DNA from 2 places in the Cupriavidus sp. UME77 genome. Region 1 is predicted to be linked to the other one. Evidence: predicted binding sites of a transcription regulator. Region 1 holds the regulator's gene; the other holds the start of a gene.

Evidence for each region. The regulator NrdR, encoded in region 1, represses ribonucleotide reductase genes. The targets are predictions, from matches to a motif close to CACNANATNTNGTG.
Region 2: the regulator NrdR is predicted to act here: its motif matches at 3,390-3,403, upstream of A9975_RS36745 (ribonucleoside-diphosphate reductase subunit alpha).

What each region holds. Positions count from the first base shown of each region.
Region 1 is NZ_LZZU01000090.1:631-6,572, forward strand. It holds gene tolR (protein TolR) at 1-26, opposite strand, end outside; gene tolQ (protein TolQ) at 69-752, opposite strand; gene ybgC (tol-pal system-associated acyl-CoA thioesterase) at 749-1,153, opposite strand; ZMP/ZTP riboswitch at 1,315-1,417, shown strand; gene glyA (serine hydroxymethyltransferase) at 1,540-2,787, shown strand; gene nrdR (transcriptional regulator NrdR) at 2,941-3,405, shown strand; gene A9975_RS33770 (pilus assembly protein) at 3,443-5,942, opposite strand, start outside.
Region 2 is NZ_LZZU01000096.1:28,326-34,267, forward strand. It holds gene A9975_RS36740 (ribonucleotide-diphosphate reductase subunit beta) at 1-150, opposite strand, end outside; gene A9975_RS36745 (ribonucleoside-diphosphate reductase subunit alpha) at 234-3,176, opposite strand; gene ampD (1,6-anhydro-N-acetylmuramyl-L-alanine amidase AmpD) at 3,679-4,299, opposite strand; gene A9975_RS36755 (sigma-54 dependent transcriptional regulator) at 4,292-5,942, opposite strand, start outside.

The sequences.
Region 1 (5,942 bases):
CCGCCACGGCGCTGTATCGCTGCCATTGCTGGTTCTCCTTGACCGAAGACGTTGGTGGCTTCGGCGTTTTAGCGGGTCTGCCGTTGCAGGATGTTCAGGAACTCTTCCATGAAGCTCTCGAAGCGGATGGCCAGACGATCCACTTCGGTGGCGTAACGGTTGTAGGCAATGACCGCCGGAATCGCCGCGAACAGGCCGATAGCGGTGGCGACCAACGCCTCCGCAATGCCGGGCGCCACGGCCGCAAGCGTAGCTTGCTGCACATTGGACAAGCCACGGAAGGCGTTCATGATCCCCCATACGGTGCCGAACAAGCCGATGTACGGGCTGACCGAACCCACCGACGCCAGGAACGGAAGATGCGATTCCATCACATCCATTTCGCGCTGATAGGCCGCGCGCATCGCACGCCGCGCGGCATCGAGCAGCGCGCCGGCTTCATTGTTGCGCTCGCGCGCCTTCAGGTACTCGCCCATGCCGGATTCAAAGATCCGTTCCAGCGCGCCTGTGTTGTGACGATTGTTGGCTGCGCTCTGATACAGGGCCTGCAGGTCGCCGCCGGCCCAGAAGTCGCGCTCGAACCCCTCGGTCTGGGTCCGCGCGGCGCGCAGGGAGAAATGCTTGCGGAAGATATATGTCCACGAGAACAGGGACATCACCAGCAGCAGGGCCATGACGGCCTGTGCCAGCACACTGGCGTGCAGCACCAGCGAAATGATCGACAGGTCTTGCGTGACGGTCACGGGATTCATCGAGCGGTCTTGATGGTTGCAAGGACGGGGGCGGGAATGGGAGTCGGGCGAAATGTGCTACGATCAACACACCCAACCCGGATGGCGCCAGTAGCCAGCAATTGCTCACCACGCCAGGCTTCTTGGGCGAATTGGACCGACGCCGGGCCAACCCGTTCAATCTGTGTCCGGATCTCAAGCAGGTCGTCCAGACGGGCGGGGGCATTGTAGTCCACCGCCGTGCTTCTGACGATGAAGACGACGCCGGTCTCATCGGCCAGCGCTTGCTGCTCGATGCCTAGCGAGCGCAGCCACTCGGTACGGGCGCGCTCGAAGAACTTGAGGTAATTGGCGTAGAACACTACGCCGCCCGCGTCGGTGTCTTCCCAGTACACCCGCAAGGCCCACACATTGTTGGTCATGGCCGCGATTGTAACGGCAGCCGGCCCGACCCGGTGTAAACCCTTGTCTGACATTACAACAATTACATTACCTGACGGACAAGGCATTGACTTTCGGTCTTTGGCCCCGCAGCACCGTCTTGCAGCGAGCCAGCGCCTCGCGTTAAACTGCCGCCAACCATTCCATCTTGCGCGACTGGCGAAGTCAGTGGGCACTACCACGAGGAAGCGCAAAGTTCTCTGGCGCGATGTTTCAAGCGCCTGCCGCTCGCCTGGGCAGCGAATGGGAAGCAGGGTGCGCCCTGCGCCGGATAGCTAACGCGTCCGGCGCCGGTCGCCTGTGCCTTCCCCGCGCGCCCTACCCCGAAGCCATTCGGAATTCCCTTTTTTTCAGACGAGTTTTCGCCATGTTCGAACGCAGCCGCTATACGATCGACCAGATCGACCCCGAGCTTTTTGCCGCCATCCAGAAGGAAGACCAGCGCCAGGAAGAGCACATCGAGCTGATCGCCTCGGAAAACTACACCTCGCCGGCCGTGATGGCCGCGCAAGGCTCGCAACTGACCAACAAGTACGCCGAGGGCTATCCCGGCAAGCGCTACTACGGTGGCTGCGAGTACGTCGACATCGTGGAGCAGTTGGCCATCGACCGCGTCAAGCAACTGTTCGGTGCCGAAGCCGCCAACGTGCAGCCCAATTCCGGCTCGCAGGCCAACCAGGGCGTGTTCTTCGCCGCCCTGAAGCCGGGTGACACCATCATGGGCATGAGCCTGGCCGAAGGCGGCCACCTGACCCACGGCATGGCGCTCAATATGAGCGGCAAATGGTTCAACGTGGTCAGCTACGGCCTGGACGCAAACGAAGACATCGACTACGACGCGCTGGAAAAGCTGGCCCAGGAAAAGAAGCCCAAGCTGATCATCGCCGGCGCCTCGGCCTTCGCCCTGCGCATCGACTTCGAACGCATCTCCAAGGTGGCCAAGTCCATCGGCGCCCTGTTCATGGTCGACATGGCCCACTACGCCGGCCTGATCGCCGCCGGCGAGTACCCCAACCCGGTGCCGCACGCCGACTTCGTCACCACCACCACCCACAAGAGCCTGCGCGGCCCGCGCGGTGGCGTGATCCTGATGAAGGCCGAGCATGAGAAGGCCATCAACTCGGCCATCTTCCCCGGCATCCAGGGCGGCCCCCTGATGCACGTGATCGCCGGCAAGGCAGTCGCGTTCAAGGAAGCCCTCTCGCCCGAGTTCAAGACCTACCAGCAACAAGTGGTCAAGAACGCCCGCGTGCTGGCCGAAACCCTGATCGAGCGCGGCCTGCGCATCGTCTCCGGCCGCACCGAAAGCCACGTCATGCTGGTCGACCTGCGCGCCATGCAGATCACCGGCAAGGAAGCCGAAAAGGTCCTGGGCGAAGCGCACATCACCGTCAATAAGAACGCCATCCCCAACGACCCGGAAAAGCCGTTCGTCACCTCGGGCATCCGCCTGGGCTCGCCGGCCATGACCACCCGCGGCTTCAAGGAAGAAGAAGCCCGCCTGGTGGCCAACCTCGTCGCCGACGTGCTGGAAAACCCGCACGACCTGGCCAATATCGCTCGCGTACGCGAGCAAGTGGCAGCCCTGACCAAGCGTTTCCCGGTCTACGGCTAAAGCCCAGCGCCACCCGCCACGCGCGGGTGGCCGGCAGCCGCGGCGCGCGCCGCGCCTGCGGCAGGCCTTGCCAACCCAGCCCGGCGCGACACAGAATGACAAAACGCTGCCTGCGCGGCACGCGCCCCGGCTCATACTTCGAGGTGGTCAGGCATGAAATGCCCTTTTTGCGCTCACTCCAACACCCAGGTCCTGGACACGCGCATGTCGGAAGAAGGCGATACGGTGCGCCGCCGCCGCCGCTGTGAATCCTGCGACCGCCGCTTCACCACCTATGAGCGGATCGAGCTGTTCTTCCCCGCCATCGTCAAGAAAAACGGCTCCCGCGCGGACTATACCCGCGACAAGCTGAAAGACTCGATGCGCCTCGCCTTGCGCAAGCGCCCGGTCTCGGCCGAAGCCATCGACGCTTCCATCACCCGCATCGAAGAAAAACTGCTCGCCCTCGGCGAGAAGGAAATCCCCAGCAGCCAGGTCGGGGAACTGGTCATGCGCGAGCTGCGCCGGTTGGACAAAATTGCTTATATCCGGTTTGCTTCGGTGTATCGGAGTTTTGAGGACGTGTCGGAATTTTCCGATGTACTCGCCGAAGTGGCGGCGAGCAGCAGCAAACGCTAAGCTGCGGGCCAGGGGATCCCCTGGCGCCAGGCTCATCTCATTTCTGGATGTAGACTTCCTTCCACGCCACCCGCTTGGATTTGCTCAGCAAATTGATCGGCAGTTGAGAGGTGGACGAAGTGGCGTTCGACTGCTGGGTCAGTGCGTCAAGATTGCCATTGTTTAACGCGACCAGCGACGGCCTTGATGACAGCGCGGTATTGGACAGGGCGATGCCCGTCCACGGGGACAGCCCGGACGAAGTGAAGTTCGTGCTTGGCAGTTCGCCGCCAGTAGTCAAATCCACAGCATACAGATAGCTGGACGAGCCACAAGTCGCCGCCGAGGGAATGTCGGTGGTGAAAACCAGAATCCCCGCAATCGCGGCCGGATTGGTCACCACTCGTTCACCTGATCCTGGCAAATCGAAGTACCAGCCCGGATTCTTGGTGTAGTTCACAGCAGGCGTGTTGCTGATATGGCGCACAGACCCCGATAGCGTCACAGTTCTTTTCACAAGCGTGGTTCGCACGTTGGAGATCAGCGGCGCTGCAGTCATATTGTCAACCAGAGCGTACATGGATTGCACGTTGCTCACGCCCAAGTCGGATTGCCCGAGCAGAAGGCCCGTACCCACGAAGACCATACGTTGGCCGTTATAGGTAGTCAGTTCCGGCGCTGAACTGATCGGCTGCGCCTTGCCACTACTATCCGCCAGGCTGGCCAGCTTGCTGACATTCCACGAGGTTGCAGCGGTGCCGGACAGATCGAAGCGCCACACGTTCCCCAGCAGGTCGCCGCCATAGACGTAGTCGATTGTCGCGTCGGTCGATCCATTCGCCGCGTAAGCGGAAATATAGGCGAGACCGGAAGGCGTAGTGGTATCGCCAACCCCGGTCGAGATCGACTGGAGGACATTGCCGGTAGCAGGATCGAGCACGAACAGGCGGCCTTTGCCATCGCCCTGCGTTCCTCCATTGCGAACCACATTGTTGTTATAGCCCGACGGCACGAGCACCACCCAGCCCATGGCCTTCGTCTTCGCGAGGATAGGCTTGCCGAAGGTCAAGCCCAGGTTGGCAGCATCCGTGCTGCTGGTCGCTGAATTCGGAAACTCCCATTTCACTTTACTGGCCACGTCCGCATCGCTCTGCGCCGTCGAACTGGTCACATCAAGCGCATAGTAGCCACTGCCTCCCGCCCCTAGCCCACCCACCAGCAAGGTCTTCCATGCCTTGATACCGGCCATGTAGACATCGCCAACAGCCGGCGTGGCATCGACGTAGTATTGATGCGTATAGGGCGTCACCGTGTACGCATTCATCTTCCCGCTTGTCGTCAGAAGCGCACCCGGCACATACGCCCAGAGCTCCGCGCCGGAACTGGCGTCGAACGCATGCAGCATGCCGTCGTTTGCCCCCTGGTAAATCGCGGGCTTGCGAGAAGCGAGCTGGCTCTGGAACCCGGCATAGCCCGCGTCCGAGTAATAGGCGGTCGCGCCAGCGACATAGACCGGCTCAGCCGACACGATATCGCCAAGTAGCGAACTGCGCGTGCGATACGTGGTGCCTTCCAGCGATCGATCTCCACGCAGGTAGGCCAGCACGCTGGCCCCGTCTGTCTTGCCAGAGCTATTGAGAAGATTGACGGTCGCCGGCAGCAGCCCTCCCGCGCCCGTTGCGAACGCGGCGCCCTTGCCATTATCGTATGTCCCGATCCAGCGGTTGCCGGGCGTGCGGCTAGTCAGCTGGTCGCGCGCCTTCCAGAGCGGCGCGGCGGCATTGATGAACCCGGTCGTTGGGTCGATGGGCGCGGCCGTCAGCTCGCCAGACCAGTTCTGGCCGTTGTAGCTGGCCATGAAGGCCGCACCACCGCCATTGGTCGAACTCACTGCAATTGCCGCGTTGGACGCCGACTTCGACAACAGGCTCTGAAGCACCTGCTGGAAGAACGATGTCAGGTCGGCGGCGTTGGTAGCCCGGAACATCTGGCCGCGGCCATTGATGGTGGCGTGCCAGAGATCATCCAGCGCGTTAGGGCTGTAGTTCTGGGATGTGGCCACCCAGGTCGGCGGATTCAGGTTCGGGCTGTTGGCCTGCGCTGTGTTCTGCCCATAGATATAGCCCTTTGCACCGAGCGCCACCGCGTACGTATTCATATGCAGGTTGGGGTTCTTGTCGGCATTCCAGGAGCTATCCGTCGAATTCACCGGCACCAGGCCCGCAGTGAGATCGGAGCGCAGATTATTGACGAAGTAAGAGCTCGCAATGTCCGCCAGGGAAGGCTTGGGAATTGTCGAGTACGGGGCGGTATTGATGAAGCTGCTGCTGGCCGAATAGCTCGGCGGCGTCACCGTCGACTTGTTGGCATAGCCGTCAGTCAGGATAAAGCCTGCATTCTGCTGGCAAGCGAACTTGACCGGCGCATTGGTGTCCGTTCTCATGAACTGGCCACCAATGAAGTTGAGCGTTTCAAGCGTGGGCGTACCGCCGGCCGCTACGCTCTGATAAATCGCCCCCAGCAACGCAGAACCATTCTTCGAGTTATCCGTCGAGGAA
Region 2 (5,942 bases), on a different contig from region 1:
GATACCCGTGGCGGCCGGCTGCGTGGCGGCCGGCGGCAGCACGCCGTGCTGGTCGACAGAGCGTGCGGCAGCAGGCGTGGCGGTGGGATTCGGCGCGGGCTGCGGGGCAGCCTGCGGGGTGGCTTGAACGTCGTCGTCCCAGCTCAGCATGGTGTGGTTCTCCGTGGAATGCTTTGGTTTGCCGCTGTCCTCGCCGCGCGAGCGGCGCGGCGAGGATCAGGGCAGGTAATGACTTACTGGCAGGCTTCGCACTCGTCGAAACCGGCGTCGCCCGGGCGCATCGTGCAGACCGCGCCTTCGGCTTCCGGCATGGCCGGTGCGGAGGCGGCGGCCTGGTCGATGCCGGCGGCGCTGATGCCGCCGTCGCTACCCGACGACACGGCGTTGAGCGAGCCGCGCGACACGGTGGACTTCTCCACGTGCGTGGCTGCCATCGTGCGCAGGTAGTACGTGGTCTTCAGGCCGCGCAGCCAGGCCAGCTTGTAGGTGTCGTCCAGCTTCTTGCCCGAGGCGCCGGCCATGTAGATGTTCAGGGACTGCGCCTGGTCGATCCACTTCTGGCGGCGGCTGGCGGCTTCCACCAGCCAGCTCGGCTCGACTTCGAAGGCCGTCGCGTAGATGTCGCGCAGGTCTTGCGGGATGCGGTCGATGCGGGCCAGCTTGCCGTCGAAGTACTTCAGGTCGGCGACCATGACTTCGTCCCACAGGCCACGTGCCTTCAGGTCGCGCACCAGGTAGTCGTTGACCACCGTGAACTCGCCCGACAGGTTGGACTTGACGTACAGGTTCTGGAAGGTCGGTTCGATGCAGGCCGACACGCCGATGATGTTCGAGATCGTTGCCGTCGGCGCGATCGCGATGCAGTTCGAGTTGCGCATGCCGTGCTGCTTGATGCGCGCGCGCAGGCTGTCCCAGTCCATGGTCGAGGAGTGATCCACTTCCAGGTAGCCGCCGCGCTCTTCGGCCAGCAGCTTGAGCGAGTCCTGCGGCAGGATGCCACGATCCCACAGCGAGCCTTCATAGGTGCTGTAGCGCCCGCGTTCTTCCGCCAGCTCGCTGGAGGCGCGGTAGGCGTAGTAGCACACCGCTTCCATCGAGGTGTCGGCGAACTGCACCGCGGCGTCGCTGGCGTACGGCAGGCGCAGCATGTGCAGGCAGTCCTGGAAGCCCATGATGCCCATGCCGACCGGGCGATGGCGCAGGTTGGAGTTGCGTGCCTTCTCGACCGCGTAGTAGTTGATGTCGATCACGTTGTCGAGCATGCGCATCGCGGTGCGGATGGTCTTCTCGAGCTTGGCGTGGTCGAGCACCTGGGTGCCGTCGGCCTGTTGCTTCAGGTGGGCGACCAGGTTCACCGAACCCAGGTTGCAAACGGCGATCTCGCTGTCGTTGGTGTTGAGCGTGATTTCCGTGCACAGGTTGGAGCTGTGCACCACGCCCACGTGCTGCTGCGGGCTGCGGATGTTGCACGGATCCTTGAAGGTGATCCAGGGATGGCCGGTCTCGAACAGCATGCCCAGCATCTTGCGCCACAGCTGCATGGCGGGGATCTTCTTGAACAGCTTGAGCTCGCCGCGGGCGGCCTTGGCTTCGTAGCCCAGGTAGGCTTCTTCGAATGCCTTGCCGACCAGGTCGTGCAGGTCCGGGCAGGTGGCGGGCGAGAACAGGGTCCATTCGCCGGCTTCCATCACGCGCTTCATGAACAGGTCGGGAATCCAGTTCGCCGTGTTCATGTCGTGGGTGCGGCGGCGATCGTCGCCGGTGTTCTTGCGCAGCTCGAGGAATTCCTCGATGTCCAGGTGCCAGGTTTCCAGGTAGGCGCAGACCGCGCCCTTGCGCTTGCCACCTTGATTGACCGCCACGGCGGTGTCGTTCACCACCTTCAGGAACGGCACCACGCCTTGCGACTTGCCGTTGGTGCCCTTGATGTGCGAGCCGAGGGCGCGCACATTGGTCCAGTCGTTGCCCAGGCCGCCTGCGAACTTCGACAGCAGCGCGTTTTCCTTCAGCGCCTCGTAGATGCCTTCCAGGTCGTCCGACACGGTGGTCAGGTAGCACGACGACAGCTGCGAGCGGCGGGTGCCCGAGTTGAACAGGGTCGGCGTGGATGACATGAAGTCGAACGACGACAGCAGCTGGTAGAACTCGATGGCACGGGCTTCGCGGTCCTTCTCGCCCAGCGCCAGGCCCATCGCCACGCGCATGAAGAATGCCTGCGGCATTTCGATGCGGGTCTCGTCGATGTGCAGGAAGTAGCGGTCGTACAGGGTCTGCAGGCCCAGGTAGTTGAACTGGAAGTCGCGCTGGGCGTCCAGTGCCGCGCCCAGGCGGGCCAGGTCATAGGTGGCCAGCTTCTCGTCCAGCAGCTCGGCTTCGATGCCGCGCGCGATGAACTTGGGGAAGTAGTCGGCGTAGCGCGACACCATCTCGGTCTGGGTCACTTCGGCGCCCAGGATTTCCTTGCGGATGGTGTGCAGCAGGATACGCGCGGTGACCTGGCTGTAGGCCGGGTCCTTCTCGATCAGGGTACGCGCGGCCAGGATGGCGGAGTCGTAGACCTGGGTCATCGGCACGCCGTCGTACAGGTTCTTCAGCGTTTCCTTGAGGATCGGCTCGGCGCTGACGGCATCGCCAAGGCCCGAGCAGGCGTTGTCGATCAGGCCATGCAGCGCGCCCAGGTCCAGCACGCGGGCCACGCCCGCATCGGTCACGTTGAACGTGGCGCCGCCTTCCTGCACGCGGGCCACCGCCTGGGCGTTTGCCTGGGCGCGTTCCTGGGTGCGCTTCTCGCGGTACAGCACGTAGGCGCGGGCCACTTCATGCTCGCCCGAGCGCATCAGCGCAAGCTCGACGTGATCCTGCACGTCTTCGATATGGAAGGTGCCGCCGTTAGGGCGGCTGCGCAACAGCGCGCGGACCACATTCTGGGTCACTTGCTCGACCACTTCGCGCACACGCGCCGAAGCGGCACCCTGCCCGCCGTTGACGGCGAGGAAGGCCTTGGTCACCGCGACCGAGATCTTGCTCGGCTCGAACGCCACGACGGCGCCGTTACGTCGGATGATCTTGTAGTCCTGGTAGCTGCCAGCGGCGGCAGTAGCGGGGCTCGACTGCGCGTTCGCTGCTGCACCGGCGCCAGTTGCGCCGGTGGAGATTTCGTTCTGGGCTGTCTGCATGAGGAACTCCTGTTCTGACCCGTGTTTTATGAGTGACAAAGAGTCCCGGGCAAAATGCGCAAAAAGGCTCGGACACGCCGGCCGGTCTTACCCGGGAGGGCGCGCTGCGATTGCTGGATTCTGCTGGGACTCTTGTGATGCGCCGGCCCTTCGGCGGACCGCAGCCATTGCTGCGGCGGTAACTGCACACCTAGGCCGGCTCCCCGAAAGCACCACTAGATCTAGTGGTCGATGCGAAAAACTGGACTAAGTATAGTGAAACGGGGCGGATTCACCAGTCTTGACAAGCGCCTTTTTGGCGCGAATTCCAGTGCCGGCATGGCATGCGGCGCTGCGCCATACCCGCTAGCCCAAGAGACGCAAGGGAATCCGCCCGACGGTTCGTTACCGCACCGTGACGCGAAATTTTTTTGATTGACCTGACCTCTTCGATAGGCGCGGACTTTATCAGGGTTTTCCCCAGATCGCGGCTATCCCCTAGACCTCGCTTGCAGCCCTTGCCTCAGGGCTGTTCTTTGCGGTAGGGCAGTTGTGCGGGCGCCACGCCGGCTGCGGCGGCAAAACCCGTCCAGTCAAAATGTGGTCCCGGATCCGTCTTGCGCCCTGGCGCGATATCGCTGTGCCCCGCCACGGCCCGTACCGGATAGGTGCCTAACAGGGCACGCACCAGCGCCGCGGCGGTGTGGTATTGGGCCAACGTGAACGGCTGGTCGTCGCTGCCTTCGATCTCGATGCCGATGGAAAAGTCGTTGCAGCGGAGCCGGCCGAAGAACTCGGACTGGCCGGCGTGCCAGGCGCGGTCCAGGCAGGACACGAACTGGACCAGCTCCCCCCCGCGCGTCACCAGGAAATGCGCCGACACCTGTACTTGATAGATCGTCTCGAAAAACGGATGGCGGGATGGGTCGAGACGGTTCAGGAAGAAGGCTTCGATATCGCCGCTGCCGAACTGCCCGGGCGGCAGGCTGATGTTGTGGATCACCACCAGGTCCACCGGCATGTGCGCGGGCCGGGCATCGAAATTGGGTGACGGCACGTGGCGCGCCGCGGGCACCCAGCCAGCCGGGTCGGGGACAAATGGCGAGTTCGGCGCAAGCTTGGCGGCTTGGTCGTGGTCAGGCATCGCGATCTCCATCCGCCGCCAGCAGCCCGTCGCGCAGCGCTTCGCTGGTTTCGGCGGCACCGTCGGCCGGGTCGTCGCGGCCCTCGCGGATGCCAAGCTGCTGGATGCGGTAGCGCAGCTGGCGAAAACTCAGGCCCAGCAGCGGCGCGGCGGCGGTCCGGTTAAAGCCGGTCTGCTGCAGCGCCTGCAGGATCAGGTCGCGCTCGAGCGCTTCGAGCCGGCCGGGCAAATCGATCGGGAAGGTGGCACGGCAAGCGTCTGCGGCCACCTCCGCCGCGCGAGGCGCCGCGGGTTGCGCAAACAGATCGGGCTGCGCCCCGCCCCGGGATTCGGCGCGCGCATCGTAGGCAAGCTCCTGCATGGTGTCGGGCCGCAAGCCGGACGATGCCGGCGCGCCAGCCGGCACAGCCGCCGAAGCCAGGTAGGCGTGCGGCGCGGGCGGGCGTGGCATGGCCGAATGGCCCATGCCCGCATCCATCTGGCCCAGGTCGTCCACCTCGATGGTATTGCCCTCGGCGAAGGCGTAGGCGCGCTCGAGCAGGTTCTCCAGCTCGCGCACATTGCCCGGGAACGGATAGTCGGACAGCCGCTGCAGCGCGGCCGGCGCCAGCCGCTTGGGATGGGGATCGCCATAGCGCACCGCCAGGTGCTCCAGGATGGCGCTGGCCAGCACCGGGATATCCTCGCGCCGCTCGCGCAGCGTGGGCATGCGCAGCGCCAGCACGTTGAGGCGGTAGAACAGGTCCTGGCGGAACTGGCCGGAGGCGACCATCGCGGAAAGATCCTTGTGGCTGGCACACAGCACCCGCACGTCCACGCTCTCCTCGCGGCTCGCGCCGATCTTGCGCACGCGCCGCTCCTGCAGCACGCGCAGCAGCTTGACCTGCATCGCCAGCGGCAGGTCAGCCACCTCGTCGAGCAGCAGCGTGCCGCCATTGGCAGCCTGGAAGAAGCCGCCGCGCTCGGCGTCGGCCCCGGTGAAGGCGCCCTTCACATGGCCAAAGAACTCCGACTCCATCAGGGTCTCGGGGATGGCACCGCAATTGACCGCGATAAAGGGATGCGCCGCGCGCGCGCTGACCGCGTGGATGGCACGCGCCGCGCGCTCCTTGCCGCTGCCTGACTCGCCGCTGATGACGATCGGCGCCATGCTGCGCGCCAGCCGCGAGAGCGAGCGGCGCACCTCGTGCATGGCCGGAGAATGGCCGGGAAGCAGGTTGACGGCGCGGTCCACGGTTTCCTGCGCCCCGCTGCCGCCGTCACCGCCCTGCGCACCCTCGGCGCCGTCACGCTGCTGGCGCCCCAGCGCATTCAGGATCAGGCTGCGCAGCTGGTCCAGCGAGACCGGCTTGGCGATGTAGTCGAAGGCGCCCGCCTTGAGCGCCTCCACGGCATTGTCGGCGCTGCCGTAGGCGGTGATCACGGCCACCGGCACCCGCTCCGGCGCGCTCGAGAGCTGGCGCACGATATCGATGCCTAGCCCGTCGCCCAGCCGCATGTCGGTCAGTACCAGGCTATAGCGGCGCGCGGCAAGCTGCTGGCGCGCCTCGGCCAGCGAGCCGGCCAGCACCACATCGTGGCCCATGCGGCGGATCGAGATATCGAGCAGTTCTCGCAGGTCGGCCTCGTCGTCGATAACGAGA